Regions from separate parts of the Streptomyces sp. NPDC059668 genome, predicted to be linked through region 1. Evidence: riboswitches for the same ligand, from Rfam matches in the RefSeq annotation. Region 1 holds a riboswitch; each other region holds the start of a gene.

What was found. Region 1 has a riboswitch for cyclic di-AMP ahead of ACFV2J_RS08185 (C40 family peptidase). Riboswitches for the same ligand answer to the same signal wherever they lie in the genome.
Region 2: linked by a shared signal. The riboswitch ahead of ACFV2J_RS02645 (transglycosylase family protein) and the one ahead of ACFV2J_RS08185 (C40 family peptidase) in region 1 are both predicted to bind cyclic di-AMP.
Region 3: linked by a shared signal. The riboswitch ahead of ACFV2J_RS09955 (M23 family metallopeptidase) and the one ahead of ACFV2J_RS08185 (C40 family peptidase) in region 1 are both predicted to bind cyclic di-AMP.

Annotation. Positions count from the first base shown of each region.
Region 1 covers NZ_JBHWEL010000007.1:66,174-71,532, forward strand. Annotated here, with positions in the region: gene ACFV2J_RS08170 (TetR/AcrR family transcriptional regulator) at 1-547, shown strand, start outside; gene ACFV2J_RS08175 (GNAT family N-acetyltransferase) at 883-1,518, shown strand; gene ACFV2J_RS08180 (hypothetical protein) at 1,755-2,699, shown strand; cyclic di-AMP (ydaO/yuaA leader) riboswitch at 2,935-3,110, shown strand; gene ACFV2J_RS08185 (C40 family peptidase) at 3,170-4,900, shown strand.
Region 2 covers NZ_JBHWEL010000002.1:47,723-53,081, reverse strand. Annotated here, with positions in the region: gene ACFV2J_RS02660 (DUF501 domain-containing protein) at 1-2, opposite strand, end outside; gene ACFV2J_RS02655 (septum formation initiator family protein) at 51-527, opposite strand; gene eno (phosphopyruvate hydratase) at 628-1,914, opposite strand; gene ACFV2J_RS02645 (transglycosylase family protein) at 2,214-2,906, opposite strand; cyclic di-AMP (ydaO/yuaA leader) riboswitch at 2,911-3,074, opposite strand; gene ACFV2J_RS02640 (transglycosylase family protein) at 3,258-4,262, opposite strand; gene ACFV2J_RS02635 (cytochrome P450) at 4,492-5,359, opposite strand, start outside.
Region 3 covers NZ_JBHWEL010000009.1:92,524-97,882, reverse strand. Annotated here, with positions in the region: gene ACFV2J_RS09965 (HPr family phosphocarrier protein) at 59-340, shown strand; gene ACFV2J_RS09960 (GntR family transcriptional regulator) at 523-1,218, opposite strand; gene ACFV2J_RS09955 (M23 family metallopeptidase) at 1,407-2,171, opposite strand; cyclic di-AMP (ydaO/yuaA leader) riboswitch at 2,185-2,347, opposite strand; gene ACFV2J_RS09950 (M16 family metallopeptidase) at 2,609-3,997, opposite strand; gene ACFV2J_RS09945 (M16 family metallopeptidase) at 3,994-5,346, opposite strand.

The DNA.
Region 1 (5,359 bases):
CGATCCCAGCACCCTCTACCGGTACTTCCGTGGCATGGACGACCTGACCCTCGCGATCGGCGACGCCCTGATCGGACAGGCCCTGGACGGCTGGCGGCCCACGGGGGAGTGGCGGTCGGATCTGCGCGGCCTCGGGCTGCGTATCCACGCGGTGTACGTCGGGCATCCGCAGGCGGCCCTGCTGACCGCGAACCGGGTCACTGGCCGGGCCCACGAACTGGCGGCCGACGAGGCCATCCTCGACGTCCTGCGCACGGCCGGGTTCCCGCTGCCGGACACGGTACGGATCTACCAGGCCTTCATCGACCAGACGCTGGCCTTCGCCGCGCTCGACGCCGCCTCGCTGGCACTGCCACGCGAGAGCCGCAGCGCCGACGAGGACATGTGGCGTTCGACGTACGCCCGGCTGCCGCGCGCCACCCATCCCCGGATCGCGGAGGCGGCGCCCCTCCTGGCGACCCGCATGGTCGACAGCGCCTATCCCACGGCCCTGGAGATGCTGCTGGACAGCGCCGGGGCGCAGTGGGAGACGCTGCGCGCCGGGTGACGGCGTCGGCCACCGCGTCACGATCGCGCGCCGGTACGGTTCCCTGGCCGGGAGCCGGGAGCCGGGAGCCGGGAGCCGGGAGCCGGGAGCCGGGAGCCGGGAGTGGGGAGTGGGGCGCCCGACTCCGGAGGCCGTGAGCCGGACGCCGGATAGCGGGAACCGGACCGCGGGCGGTTCGAGCGGGTCGACGGGCGGGCGGACGGGCCGGAGCGGAAGGCCCCGCAGGCGGAGACGGGCCGGTCGGGCGGGGACGGGCCGGACCGGCGAAGCGGTTCGAGCGGTTCGGGCGGTTCGGGCGCTGGCGGGAGCGCTCCCATGCCGGAAGGATACGGCCCATGACTCACCAGCCGACGATCCGCCCGTACAAGGCCGAAGACCGTGCCGCGGTGGGGCACGTGTGTGTGATGACGGCCCACGAAGGAGGCGACTCACGGGCTCTGTATCCCGACCTGGAACTGATGCCGACCTTGTTCGCGTACCCCTACTGTCATCTCGAACCGGAACTCGCCTTCGTGCTCGACGACGGGACGGGCCGGGCGGTCGGCTACGTCCTCGGCACCGCCGACACCGCGCGGTTCGCCGGCGACCTCCGCGCCGTCTGGATACCGACGGTCGCCACGCGCTATCCACGGAGCACGACGCCACCGCGCACGCCGGGCGACACGATGATCGACCTGCTGCACCGCCCCGAACGCATGGTCCTGCCCGAACTGGCCGCCCATCCCGCGCATCTGCACATCGACCTGCTCCCGGACTGGCAGCGAAGGGGCCACGGGCGGGCGTTGATGGACACCTTCCTCGACGCGCTCGCCGATCGCGGTGTCCCGGCCGTCCACCTCGGCATGGTCACCGCCAACACGTCCGCCCGCGCCTTCTACGATCGTCTCGGCTTCCACGAGATCCCCGTACCGGAACCGGGCCCCTTGACCTATCTGGGCAGGCCGACGGGCCGCGCGCGCCGCACGTCCTGAGCCGCGCGGGTCGTGGAGGTGGTGCGGGCCGTGCGGCCCGTGGGGTCGAGCCCGCGACAGGGAGAGGGCGCGGCCGGAGTCAACCTTATGAAGATCTCGTCCCTCTATACGAGGAGACGTCCTGCGGGTGGTGGGGGGAGAGGGCATTGCTTAGGGCGGTGGAAGAGCGTCGCGGCGATGTCGGCAACGGTCATGCACGGACGGCGGGGCCCGATGGGGGGCCGCCGCCGTCCGCCGTGCGCGACGGCGCACGCGGGCGGCCGGGCGGCACGCCGTACCGGCTGGTGTCGTTCGTCGGCCGCACCCTGCGCGGTGAGTGGCACGGCATCGTCGTCGAACCGTTCCGGCAACTCGTGCGGCGCGGACTGTCCGGACTCGTGCTGGCCTTCGTGGCCGCCTTCGGGGTCATCTTCTTCCACGCGATCGCCCAGCATCCGACCGGCGCCACGGTGGTGCGGCTGACCGGCGGGGTGAAGGCGTCGCTGCCGCTGCCACTGGCCCTGTTGCGCACTCCCGTGTCGCTGTACGTCCCCGCCCTCGACCTGCCGGTGTGGGCGGGCATCACTCAGCTGTTCCTCGCGTTCGCCCTCGCCGAACTCGCCCTCGGCCGGGCCCGGACCCTGGCCATCGCCTACGTCACCACGCTGGCGGGCACCCTCACCGTCCGCGTGATGATCGCGATGGGCCCGGGCTGGTGGGGTCTGGGGCTGCCCCCCGAGATCGGGCAGGTGCTGGACACCGGCCCGTCCGCCGCGGTGGTGGGCCTGTTCACCTACCTCGCGGTGGTCCGACGCGCACCCGTGGTGTTCGCGCTCACCGGGGGCTCGATGGTGTGGGAGTCGATCGTCAGACCCAATCTGGCGGGTCGGGAACACCTGATAGCCGTGGCGGCCGCGATCGTCCTGGGGCTGCTGCACGGACGCGCGCGAAGACCCTTGCGGGCCCTGGCGGTGCTGCTCGCCTCGCGCCGAGCGGACCCCGGTCCGGCCGGCGGCGGTCCGGACCCGGACCCGAACCCGGACTCGGTGGAACCGCCGGTGCCACCGTCCACGACGGGGACTCCGTCCGTGGCGGGAACAGGGTCCGTGACCGCATCGTCGGCCCGGCCCGAACCGTCGGCTCCGGCGATCCCGCCGGACCCCGCGATCCGCGCCGACGAGCCGCGTGCCCAACTGTGCTGACGCGGGCCGGGAGCCGCTCCGTGCGGCCGCACGGCTTCAGAGGCCACGACGAATCGGGCTGTGCCGCCGAGGACTTGAGCCGGTGGCCGGTGCGCAAACTCACCCGAGATCGGGAGTACGACGAAGGTCACAATTACATATCGGACACTTCGCACTTCAATCTTCACGCGAGGTACACAAGTTGGCTAAGTTGGCGCCAGGCCACACGACTTCCTCCGGCGAACCTCGCCGGGTCGCTTGGCCTCCGCCTAATCCGGTGCGGCCTCACGGCGACCGGAGCCGGGGACCCAACCGAAATTTTGGGGTGAATCGGCCCGACTGCCCCACCGGGCAGGGGCCGTAGGGCATACCTTCCGGATCTGTCCGCCCGAACCCGACAGCTAACTCGGTAGGCGGAGCACGGAAGGAGTACGTCTGCCATGGCGCCGGAACGCACCCCGGGCCCTGGAGGCAGCAGCAGCCTCCCCGGCATGCCCAGCTCCGCACCCGCGACAGTGGCCCGCTCCTCGGCGGACCTGTTCCCGCAGAGCCCCGACTCCGCCTCCCTCGCCGGAGGCGACGCTCCGAGCCGCGAAGAGGTCCAGCAGCGGATCAGCTCCCTCTACGACCGGGCCGAGGCCGCGACCGGGAACTACAACGCGACCCGCGCGATGACCACCGGTTCGCGCAGTCGCGTCAACCCGGCCCGGGACGCCGGGCGCAGGGGCGCCGACGCCGCCGGGGCCGACGTGTCGCGGCCCTGGTTCGACGTGGGCCGCGCCCGGCTGGGACCGACCGTGCCGGCCCGGCTGCCGGCCGACCGCACGCCGAAGCGCCCGGCCGAGGCGCTCCCCGCGCCCGCCGCGAAGCGCCTGGAGGGCGGCCCTGCCGCCCGCGCCCTGGAGACCGCGGCTCGCCCCGTGCCGGAGCTGACCGCCGGACCGGGAGCGGGGCCCGTGGCCGCGTTGACCGCAGGACCGGCGACAGGGTCCGTGGCGGAGCCGGCCGCCGGGCGGGCCCTCGCGGCGCTGCCGGCCGGCGGCGGGGCGCGGCAGGAGGCCGTCAAGGCGCTGCCCGCGCCGACCGCCGAGTCCGGCCACTCCTCGCTGAAGCACCGCAAGGAGCAGAACCGGCGCAAGCTCGCACTCGCCCGTGAGCTGCTGTCCCGGCACGTCGTCCAGCAGCGGAGCACCCCGGTCGCGGCGATCGAGGCGCCGCCGGTTCAGGAGGTCTGGCCCACCCCGGAGGAACAGGCCCGTCGCGAGGCCGAGGAGCAGTGGCGGCGTCAGCAGGCGGCGGGCCCGGGCATGGGCGCGTCCCTGAACACGGCCGCGCCCGCGGGCATGAGCGCGTCCGCCGGTTCGGACGCGTCCCTCGGTGCGGGCACGCCCCTCACCCCGGACATGACGTTCACCTCGGGCATGACCTTCGTCCCGGACACGGCGTTCACCCCGGAGACGACGTTCGCCCCGGGCGCGTTCACCCCGGACACCACGTTCGCGTCGGGCATGACGTTCACCTCGGACACGGCCTTCGCGTCGGGCACGGCCTACGCTCCTGAGCTGTCCTACGCACAGGACGTGGCCTACGCTCCCGGCGGGCTCCCAGTACCGGACCTGCTCGGTGCCCCGGACCTGCTCGGTGTCCCGGACCTGCCGTTCCCTCCGGAGCCCCCCGTCGCGTCGGCGACGGCGTACGTCCCCGCCATGGCCGTCGCCCCGGCCCCGTCGGTCGGGTCGGCTCCGTTCGCCCCGTCCGTCGTCCCCGACCCGTCCTTCCTCCCGGCCGCGACGGTCGACGCGGGGATGTCCGCCACCGCGGGCGCGGTCATGGGCGGCGGCGACACGTCGGGCTCGGGGTACGACATGAAGGCCGCCAAGGCGGTGGCCTTCGCCCGTGCCCAGATCGGCAGGCCGTGTGTCTGGGGCGCGGCAGGTCCGGGCTCGTACGACTGCGCGGGCCTCACCCGGGCCGCGTGGACGGTGGCCGGGGTCGCGCTCCCGCGTACCGCGCGCGACCAGGCCACGGCCACCACGCCGGTCCCGCTCACCGACATCCGCGCCGGCGACCTGATCTTCTTCTACGGGGACGTCAGTCACGTCGGCCTGTACATCGGCAACGGCATGATGATCCACGCGCCGAGCCCGGGGGCGTCCATACGCGAGGAGTCGATCTTCTACGCCGGACAGACGGCGATCCACAGCGCCGCGCGGCCCGCGTAAGGGGCCGAGCGGGATCGCGCAGGGCCGGCGTCCCACGGCCGCCGGCGCGGGTGCCGAGGCGGCCGGTACCGCAAGCCCGTCCGACGCCCGTGCCGACCCGGCACGGGCACCGGGCCGCTGCCCAGGGGAGACACGGCGCCGGGCACCCGCCTGGGCCAGGCGCGCGTACCCGTGCGAAGTCGCCCAACGGGTGCACGTGCACGGCTACTTGTCCGGGACGGTCGTGCACGACGCGGTCCCGCTGACCCCATGAGGTCCTGAGGACAGGCGAGTTGAACGCGGAAGCGACCAGCCGCGCCGCGCCGGTGCCTCGTCCCTCGGCGCGCGGTTCCTACGTCGGCCGAGTGACGGCCGCTCGTCCCTGGCGTATGCGACGGCATGCGTGTCGAGGTGCCGGCGCCTGGGCGTCGGCACCGATCCTGGCGCACAACTCGCGCCGGTAGATGCGGCCTTGGCCCG
Region 2 (5,359 bases), on a different contig from region 1:
ATGCCTGTGCTCAAGTCACTTTCTCTGTCGTTTCACCGGTCCGTGTCAGCTCACCGGTCGGAGCGGTCGGACTTGTCGACGCCGTCCCAGACGTTGGCGTACCAGGGGCGGGCGGCCGCCCCCCGGTCCGTCCGCGACTGCTTCGCCGCGTCCGGGTCGATCACGACGTATCCGGTTTCACCCGGCATCACATAGTGCAGCCGTTCCCGGATCCGCTGCTCCGCGTACGCGTCGTCCTGCCAGCGCGCCTTCAGGTCCCGCAGCTGTTCGACCCGGGCGCGGGCCTGCTCCTGCTGCCGCTGAAGGTCGGCGATCTCGGCGCGCTGGGACACGTACTGCCTTATCGGGTACGCGAGGGCCACGATCAGGGAGCAGACGACGAGTGCCAGCAGCGCGGCCCGGCCGGTCAGCCGCGAGCGCCGGGCCTGACGCCTGGTCTGGGAGCGGTAGACCCGGGCCGCCGTCTGCTCGCCGAGCAGCCGCAGCCGGGTCGCGGTGGAGAACCGGTCCCGGTCCTTCACGGCCATGTCCCCGCCTCCCCTTCACACGTGCGGACGTCCCCGCACACGGTACGGGACCGGGTACGGGGACGTACGTGCGACTGGCTAAGGCTTAACCCTGCCGGGGTCAGCCCTTGAAGCGCGGGAAGGCCGAGCGGCCCGCGTACACCGCGGCGTCGTCGAGGATCTCCTCGATGCGCAGCAGCTGGTTGTACTTGGCGACGCGGTCCGAGCGGGCCGGGGCGCCGGTCTTGATCTGGCCGCAGTTCACCGCGACGGCGAGGTCGGCGATGGTGACGTCCTCGGTCTCACCGGAGCGGTGGGACATCATGCACTTGAAGCCGTTGCGCTGGGCCATCTCGACGGCGTCCAGGGTCTCGGTCAGCGAGCCGATCTGGTTCACCTTGACGAGCAGGGCGTTCGCGGAGCCCTCCTCGATGCCGCGGGCGAGGCGCTCGGGGTTGGTGACGAAGAGGTCGTCGCCGACGATCTGGACCTTGTCGCCCAGCTTCTGGGTGATGACGTTCCAGCCGGCCCAGTCGTCCTCGTACAGCGGGTCCTCGATGGAGACGAGCGGGTAGGCCGCCACGAGCTCCTCGTAGTACTCCGTCATCTCGGCGGCCGAGCGGGACTTGCCCTCGAACTCGTACTTGCCGTCCTTGTAGAACTCGGACGCGGCGACGTCGAGGGCGAGCGCGATCTGCTCGCCGGGGACGTAACCGGCCTGCTTGATGGCCTCGATGATGAGGTCGAGCGCGGCGCGGTTCGACTCCAGGTTCGGGGCGAAGCCGCCCTCGTCGCCGAGGCCGGTGGACAGGCCCTTGGTCTTCAGGACGGACTTGAGGGTGTGGTAGACCTCGGCACCCCAGCGCAGCGCCTCGGAGAAGGACTCCGCGCCGATCGGGGCGATCATGAACTCCTGGATGTCCACGTTCGAGTCGGCGTGCGAGCCGCCGTTCAGGATGTTCATCATGGGAACGGGCAGCAGGTGCGCGTTCGGGCCGCCCAGGTAGCGGAAGAGCGGGAGGTCGGACGCCTCGGAGGCGGCGTGCGCGACGGCCAGCGAGACGCCGAGGATGGCGTTGGCGCCCAGCGAGCCCTTGTTGTCGGTGGCGTCCAGGTCGAACATGGCCTGGTCGATCAGGCGCTGCTCGGTGGCGTCGTAGCCGACGAGCTCCGGGCCGATCTGCTCGATGACGGCGAGGACGGCCTTCTCGACACCCTTGCCGTGGTAGCGGTTGGGGTCACCGTCACGCAGCTCGATGGCCTCGAAGGCACCCGTGGAGGCGCCGGACGGGACGGCGGCACGACCCGTGCTGCCGTCGTCGAGGCCGACCTCGACCTCGACCGTGGGGTTGCCTCGGGAGTCCAGGATTTCCCGGGCTACGACGACGTCGATGGACGGCACGAGCATCTCCTTCTGGGATGTGACGCGGGTACGCGGGCCGGCGGGGCCCGCACTGCACGGGGCCGCGTTCGGCTCCGCGGGATGAGCCTAACCGGCTCGGAGCGATCGGCCAGCCGCTCGACCACCCCTTGAGCAGAACTGAGGGTAAATATTGTTCCCCTTCGAAACAAAAACCCCCGCTCCGGTGCGTACGGGGGAAGACGCACCGGAGCGGGGAGCCCGTGGGGACGGGGGTGGACCCTCATCGGGTCTCCGGCGTGCAGGCCCCTCCTACGAGAGGCCTGCCGTCCGAGAGGCCCGTCACCTCAGCTGAGGTGGAGCTGCTGACCCGGGTAGATGAAGTCCGCGTCGTCGACGATGTCCTTGTTCAGCTTGAACAGCTGCTGCCAGCCGCCCTTGACCTTCTTCTTCTCCGCGATCGAGCTGAGGGTGTCGCCCTTGACGACCTTGTACTCGCCGTCGCCCTTCTTGACCTTCTTGCCGGTCGGGGTGGAGACGGTCTTCTTCTGGGCCGCCGGGCGCTCGGACGAACGGGAGGCCGCGGTGTCCGTCGACCGGGTACCGGTGCTCTGCGTGCCGCTGGAGGTGGACGGCTTGGCGGGGGTGGTCGTGCCACCGGTGTACGCGGCGCCGGACAGGCCCGTGCCGCAGGTCGGCCAGGCACCCTTGCCCTGCGCGGCGAGGACCTTCTCGCCGATGGTGATCTGCTGCGACTTGGAGGCCTTGTCGGCGGTGGAGGCGTAGGCGGTGCCGCCGTACGCGGCCCAGGTGGAGGCCGAGAACTGCAGGCCGCCGTAGTAGCCGTTGCCGGTGTTGATCGACCAGTTGCCGCCGGACTCGCACTGGGCGACGGAGTCCCACTCCGAGGCGGTGGCGGCGGAGGCGCTGCCGGTCGCCATCAGCGGAGCGGCGATGGCGACGCCGGTGACACCGGCGAGCGTGGCGACACGGGTGGCCTTGGACGGACGGCGGTGCTTGCCCTTGCTGGAAAACAGCATCGAGTGATCCCCTCACCGACGCCTGCGAGGTGAGCTGTCGGGTTCGGGCGGGTGAGTGCCCGGCCGTGCGCTCTCGGCGCACGTCTTCACCCCAAGCCGCTCCCGGTCAACTACCGGGCGCGGCGCTTACCTTGGGTCCCCCGCTCCTGCCTACGGCGCTTGACGCGTCGACTGTTCCCGTACGGCCGCTGGCAGGATTCGGCGTTGCGACCGTCGGGGCCCGCTGTGGCGAGCGGTGATGACCGTAAGCAGTCGATCGGTCGAATTTCAAAGACGATCAGGGCCTTTGAGATCCATCTCTCACTTGCGCCAAACCGGACATTACACGGCGAACCATGACGTGAACTCCCGCTACTTTTCGCCCGGTTCGGCATCAACTGCAAGGCTCTGACCGGGGAGAATGAGGTCCGGGTCGGCACCGACCGTCTTCTCGTTCCCGGCGTACAGCCCGGCCCATCCGCCTTCGAGGTCAAGGGCGTCGGCGATGGTCGAGAGGCTGTCTCCGGTGCGGACGACGTACGAGCCGTCGACGACGGCGCGCGAGGCGCCGGAGTCGCGTGAGGCGTGCCGGCCGGAGGAGTCGTCGCCGCGGCCGTCCACCGTGTCGTCGGTGGAGCTCTCGGCGGCACCGTCACCGCGGTGGCGCCCGGCTCCGGTCGTCGCCCCCTCGGAGGCCGCCGAAGCGTCGCCGCTCCGGCCCGAGTTGCCCGGTTCGCCACCCTTCGTCGACCTCGTGCCCTCGCTGTCCGTCTCCCGAGCGCTGCCGGACTCCTCGTCCGAGGAGGTGTCCGACTTCGTCCGGTTCCCGGTCCCGTCCGAGGACGAATCGGTCGATGACGATTCGGACCGGGAGGAGTCGGACGGAGAGACACCGATCCCCAGCGAGCCCGTCAGGGAGCCGGACCCATCGGTCGAAGAGGATGAATCGGATGAACTGGACGAGTCGCCGGCCACGCCCGTGTCGACCGAGACCTCGCCCGAGCTCTTGCTGAGCCCGGAGAGCGGACCGCAGGTCGGCCAGGCGGCGAGGCCCTGGTCGGCCAGGACCTTCTCGGCGACGGCTATCTGCTGCGACCGGCTGGCCTCGTCGGCGCTCGGCGCGTACATGCGGCCGCCGTATCTCTGCCAGTTCTCCTGCGTCAACTGCAGCCCGCCGTAGTACCCGTTGCCCCCGTCGGCGCTCCACTGACCGCCGCTCTCGCACTCGGCGACCCGGTCCCACGTGGTGCCGTCCGCAGCGGACGCGCCGGCGGCACCGAGCAACGGGATGGCGATGGCCGATCCGGTCACCCCTGCCGCGACGATGAGGGCCGGAGCCTGACGGGGGCGACGATGGCGGCCGTTCCCGGAGAGCATGCGAGAGCCTTTCACGTGACTGCAGGTGACTACGCGGCTGACGAGCCGCGTTGATGGGTGAACGTAGTCGCACCCGATCACTTGTCACAAGCAGATGCAGCGCAGATCACGTGAAGATTACAGAGTTGAGGGAGCGTCACCTTTTCGCGCCCGTCCCCTCATACTGCGCGGCCACCGATCCCGCGCACGGTGACAGCCGCCCCGACGGCACCGTACGACTGCCGCATGACTACCGACCAGGGGTGAACTCCACCGGAAGCGTTCGCAATCCACGCATGATCAGTCCGCCACGCCATCGCAAATCAGCCGAATCGCCCGCCAGTCGGAGGTCGGGCAGCCGGGTGAGGAGGGTGGCCAGCGCGGTCTGTCCCTCCAGCCGGGCGAGCGGCGCGCCGAGGCAGTAGTGGATGCCGTGGCCGTAGCCGAGGTGCTGGTTGTCACGTCGGGAGAGATCGAGCGTGTCGGGCTGCTCGAACCGGGCGGGGTCACGGTCCGCGGCCGCGAGGACGACGAGCACGGGGTCGCCGGGCGCGATGTCCTGACCGCCGATACGGACCGCCTCGGTCGCGAACCGCCACGTGGCCAGCTCCACCGGGCCGTCGTAGCGCAGGAGTTCCTCGACACCCGTCTCCAGCAGGGCGCTGTCCCCGGCGGCCAGGGAGGTCTGGAGCCGCTCCCGCTGCCCGGGGTGGGTGAGGAGCGCGTACGTGCCGTTGCCGATCAGGTTCACCGTCGTCTCGAACCCGGCGAAGAGCAGGATGAAGGCCATGGCGGCAGCCTCGTTCTCGGTGAGGTGCTCACCGTGGTCGGAGGCGCGGATGAGACCCGAGATGAGGTCCTCGCCGGGCGCGGCCACGTCGGGGAGGGCCGCACGCTTCTTGTGGATGAGCTCGCCCAGATACCCGCGCATCTTCTTGACGGACCGCCCGACACCGCCCCTCGGGCCGCCGCCGTGCCGGATCATCATCCCCGCCCAGTCCCGGAAGTCGTCCTGGTCCTCGCGGGGCACGCCCAGCAGGTCGCAGATCGCGTAGATGGGGAGCGGGAACGCGAACTCGTGGATCAGGTCGGCGGATCCCCTCTCCTGGAACTGGTCG
Region 3 (5,359 bases), on a different contig from region 1:
GCTTCACTCTATGGAACACTGGTCTAGACAACCCTGAACCCCTGAAGGGCAGCATCACATGGCTGAGCGCCGCGTCAACGTCGGCTGGGCCGAGGGCCTCCACGCCCGTCCCGCCTCCATCTTCGTCCGGGCGGCCACGGCCTCCGGCATCCCCGTGACGATCGCCAAGGCGGACGGCAGTCCCGTCAACGCGGCCTCCATGCTGGCGGTCCTCGGCCTGGGCGCCCAGGGCGGCGAGGAGGTCGTCCTCGCCTCGGAGGCCGAGGGCGCGGACGCCGCCCTCGACCGGCTGGCGAAGCTGGTGGCGGAAGGCCTCGAAGAGCTTCCCGAGACCGTCTGAGGAATCCCCCTCACGGGGTTCCCCACAGGCGGCGGTGAAGGCCTTTCACACCGAAGGACTTCGCCTCGTACGCATTTCGAAGGGCTCGCCCGAAAAAAACGGGCGGGCCCTTCTTTTTTTCGAATTGCGGGCAGCAGAAATAATCCCCCGCGAATTACCTCTCTTTGTATACGGCCCCCGTGTTAATGACGCAGGCCCGTCATGTTTACGGGATGTTGCGAAGTCCTCACACGGTCCGGGCGATCTCCCCCACCGGGAAACCTCAGCCGGTGCGCGGCCGTCGCGCGCTCGGTGTGCAGCGCCGTGACGGTCCGGGCCCGCTCACCGTCGCCGCGCGCCACCGCGTCCACGATGCCGCCGTGCTCCGCCCAGGACTCCACCGGGTCGGCGGGCGCCTCGACCGTGTACATCCAGGCGATCTTGTGCCGCAGCTGGGCCAGCGTGGACGTCAGCGCGGGACTCCCGGAAGCCTGCGCGAGCGTCTCGTGGAACCAGCCGCCCAGGGAGCGCAGATCCTCGCTGTTCCCCCTCCTGGAGCGTTCCTGACCCAGCCTGACCAGGCCTCGCAGCACCTTGAGGTGGGCCTCGGTGCGCCGCTGGGCGGCCCGGGACGCCCCCAGCGGCTCCAGGAGCATGCGCATCTCCAGCAGGTCCGCGGCCTCCTGCTCGGTGGGCTCCGCCACGCACGCGCCCGCGTGCCGGCGGGTGACGACGAACCCCTCGGCCTCCAGGGTGCGCAGGGCCTCGCGCACCGGGACGCGCGAGACGCCGTAGCGGCGGGCGAGCAGTTCCTCGGTGAGCCGGCCGCCGCGCTCGTAGACACCCGCGACGATGTCGTCGCGGATCGCCGTGCATACCGAGTGCGCGGGAATGCGCATGACCCGACCTCCGCCTTAATCCCCGCGAAACGCGGTCGATTGACGCTCGTTCGGCGACTCTATTGCAGCGAGCCGGAATTTCCGATGGCGGGCCGGAATCCATGGATATTTTTTGGACAGACAGCCGTTCGAAACGACGAAGCCCCGGCTCGGGTGAGCCGGGGCTTCGAAAGCGGGGACGCCGGGCGTCAGACGTTCACGCCGTGCGAGCGGAGGTAGGCGACCGGGTCGATGTCGGAGCCGTACTCCGCCGTGGTGCGGGCCTCGAAGTGGAGGTGGGGCCCGGTGGTGTTCCCGGTGGCCCCGGAGAGGCCCAGCCGGTCGCCGGGCGTGACGGTCTGGCCGACGGCGACACCGATGGACGACAGGTGGCCGTACATCGTGTACGTGCCGTCGTGCATCCGCAGGACGACCTGGTTGCCGTAGGCGCCGCCCCAGCCGGCCGTGACGACCGTGCCCGAGCCGACCGCGTGGACCGGGGTGCCGGACGCCGCGTGGAAGTCCACGCCGGTGTGACTGCCGGAGGACCAGAGGCTGCCGCCGGCCTTGTAGCCGGTGGAGACGTACGAGCCGGGGATCGGCAGGACGAAGGTGTTGAGGCGCTTGCGCTCGGCGGCGCGGGCGGCGCGCTCCTTGGCCTCGCGCTCCTTCTCGGCCTCCTCGACGGCCCGCTTGCGCGCGGCCTGTTCGGCCTGCCGGCGGGCGGCGGCCTCGTCGGCGGCGCGCTGCTGCGCGGCGGCCTGCGCGTCGATCTGGGCGGCGACCGTGTCGCCGATGGTGACGGCCTGGGTCAGCCCGGTCTGCTCGACGGAGCTGTCCGCGGCGAAGGCCGGGGCGGCCAGGGTTCCGATGACACCGGTGGTGGTGAGCGCCGCGACGCCGACGGCGTTCGAGGTGGTGCGCTTCACGCGGCTCGGACGACGGTGTTTCCCGGTGCCACAGGTGAACGCCATGAAGGGGCTTGGTCCTTTCCTTCCCTCTCGCCTACCGGGTTAGCTGACGGGTTCGGAGCAGGAAGGTCTCCTACGGACGCCCTCACGGGGAGGGGGGTCCGATTCACCCCAGGGACTGCGTACGGGTCCCCGGCTCCCCTGGCTCGCGCCGTACGGGGACTCGGCGATGACTGTCCGGTGCCGCGGACGCGGCGCACTGCCTGACGAACAGCCGGACCGACGCTAAGGGGGCCGACTTTCAATCAACAAACGGATCACGGTTTTTGTAGTGCATGCCACAGGGCAGAAAGGCAACCACCCCATCAATACGGACAAATTGAGGATGTTGTCCGGGCAAAAGGGGACCCGGGCGACTCTTCGGTCACCCGGGCCCCCTGGGACGTGCGTTTTCCGCCGCGTTCCCTGGCGCGTTCTTTGCCGCGCTCTCCGTCCGGCTTCTACTCCGCGGCCACGACGGTCACTTCACCGATACCGAGCGCCTTGACGGGCTCCTCGATCTGCGCGGCGTCGCCCACCAGGACGGTGACCAGACGGTCCACCGGGAAGGCGCTCACCGCCGCCGCGGTGGCCTCCACGGTGCCGGTCGCGGCGAGCTGCTGATACAGCGTCGCCTGGTAGTCGTCCGGCAGGTACTGCTCGACCTGGTCGGCGAGGGTGCCCGCGACGGCCGCCGCGGTCTCGAACTTGAGGGGCGCCACACCCACCAGGTTCTGCACGGCGACGTCCCGTTCGGCGTCCGTCAGACCGTCCGCGGCGAGGGTGCGCAGCACCTTCCAGAGATCGTCCAGCGCCGGCCCGGTGTTCGGGGTGTCCACGGAGCCGCTGATGGCGAGCATCGCGATACCCGTGCCGTCCGGGGCGGAACGCATCACCTGACCGAAGGCCCGCACCCCGTAGGTGTAGCCCTTCTCCTCACGCAGCACCCGGTCCAGGCGCGAGGTGAGGGTGCCGCCGAGGCAGTACGTGCCGAGCACCTGGGCGGGCCAGACCCGGTCGTGCCGGTCCGAGCCGACACGGCCGATCAGCAGCTGCGTCTGGACCGCGCCGGGGCGGTCCACGATGATCACGCGGCCGGTGTCGTCGGCGGTGACCGGCGGTACCGGACGCGGCTCGGCGGAGGAACCGGTCCAGGCGCCGAGCGTCTCGGCGAGCAGCCCGTCGAGGTCCACGCCGGTGAGGTCGCCGACGATCACGGCGGTGGACGTGGCCGGGCGCACGTGCCGGTCGTAGAAGGCGCGGACGCCCGCCGCGTCGATCTTCCGCACGGTCTCCTCGGTGCCCTGCCGGGGACGGGACATCCGCGAGGTCACCGGGAACAGCTCCTTGGAGAGCTCCTTGGCGGCACGGCGGGCCGGGTTCGCGCTCTCGTGCGGGATCTCGTCGAGCCGATTGCGCACCAGCCGCTCGATCTCGCTCTCCGCGAACGCCGGTGCCCTCAGGGCGTCGGCGAGCAGACCGAGCGCCTTGGGGAGGCGCGAGACGGGCACTTCGAGGGAGAGGCGTACACCGGGGTGGTCGGCGTGCGCGTCCAGGGTGGCGCCACAGCGCTCCAGCTCGGCGGCGAACTCCTCGGCGGAGAGCTTGTCGGTGCCCTCGGAGAACGCGCGCGCCATGATCGTGGCGATGCCGTCGAGTCCGGCCGGCTCGGCCTCCAGCGGCGCGGCGAGCAGCACCTCGACGGCCACGACCTGCTGGCCCGGCCGGTCGCAGTGCAGCAGCGTCAGGCCGTTGTCCAGCGTGCCGCGCTCGGGGGCGGGGAAGGCCCAGGGCTTGGGCCGACCGGCCTGGGGCTGCGGGTGGAAGTCCATGGTGGCGAGCTCGGTCACTTCGCCGCCTCCTCGTCGGTGTCGTCGGCGGCGTCGGCCGAGTCGGTGGCGTCGGTGGTCGGCTCGTAGACGAGCACCGCGCGGTTGTCGGGGCGCAGGCGGGCCTTGGCGACCTCCTGGACCTCCTCGGCGGTGATGTCGAGGATGCGCTGCACGGCCGTCAGGGCGAGCAGCGGGTCGCCGAACAGGACCGCGTACCGGCACAGTTCGTCGGCGCGGCCCGCGACCGTACCGAGCCGGTCCAGCCACTCGCGCTCCAACTGGGCCTGGGCGCGCTCCATCTCCTCGGCCGTGGGGCCCTCCTCGGCGAACCGGGCGAGCTCCTCGTCGACGGCCGCCTCGATGACCGGGACCTCGACGTCGCCGGACGTCTTCACGTCCAGCCAGCCCAGGGAGGGCGCCCCGGCGAGCCGCAGCAGACCGAACCCGGCCGCGACGGCGGTGCGGTCGCGGCGTACGAGCCGGTTGTACAGGCGGGAGGACTCACCGCCGCCGAGGACGGTCAGGGCGAGGTCGGCCGCGTCGGACGCGCGCGTGCCGTCCTCGGGGAGCCGGTAGGCGGCCATCAGGGCGCGCGCCGGGACCTCTTCCTCGACGACCTCGCGCAGCTGCCCGCCGATGGTCTCGGGCAGCGAACCGTCGCGCGGGGCGGGCTTCCCGTCGTGGCCGGGGATGGAGCCGAAGTACTTCTCGACCCAGGCGAGCGTCTCCTCGGGGTCGATGTCCCCGACGACCGAGAGCACCGCGTTGTTGGGCGCGTAGTAGGTGCGGAAGAAGGCGCGGGCGTCCTCCAGGGTCGCCGCGTCCAGGTCCGCCATCGACCCGATCGGGGTGTGGTGGTACGGGTGGCCCTCGGGGTACGCGAGCGCGGTCAGCTTTTCGAAGGCGGTGCCGTAGGGCACGTTGTCGTAGCGCTGCCTGCGCTCGTTCTTGACGACGTCCCGCTGGTTCTCCATGGACTCGTCGTCGAGCGCGGCGAGCAGCGAGCCCATCCGGTCCGCCTCCAGCCAGAGGGCGAGCTCCAGCTGGTGGGTCGGCATCGTCTCGAAGTAGTTGGTGCGCTCGAAGCTGGTGGTCCCGTTCAGGGAGCCGCCCGCGCCCTGCACCAGTTCGAAGTGGCCGTTGCCCTTCACCTGGCCCGATCCCTGGAACATCAGGTGCTCGAAGAGGTGGGCGAGTCCGGTGCGGCCCTCGACCTCGTGGCGCGAGCCGACGTCGTACCAGAGGCACACCGCCGCGACCGGGGTCAGATGGTCCTCGGAGAGCACCACGCGCAGGCCGTTGGCCAGGCGGTGCTCGGTCGCTGTCAGGCCGCCGGAGCCTGTCTCAGCTGTGGCCGTGTGACCCATGGGCATGTACGTC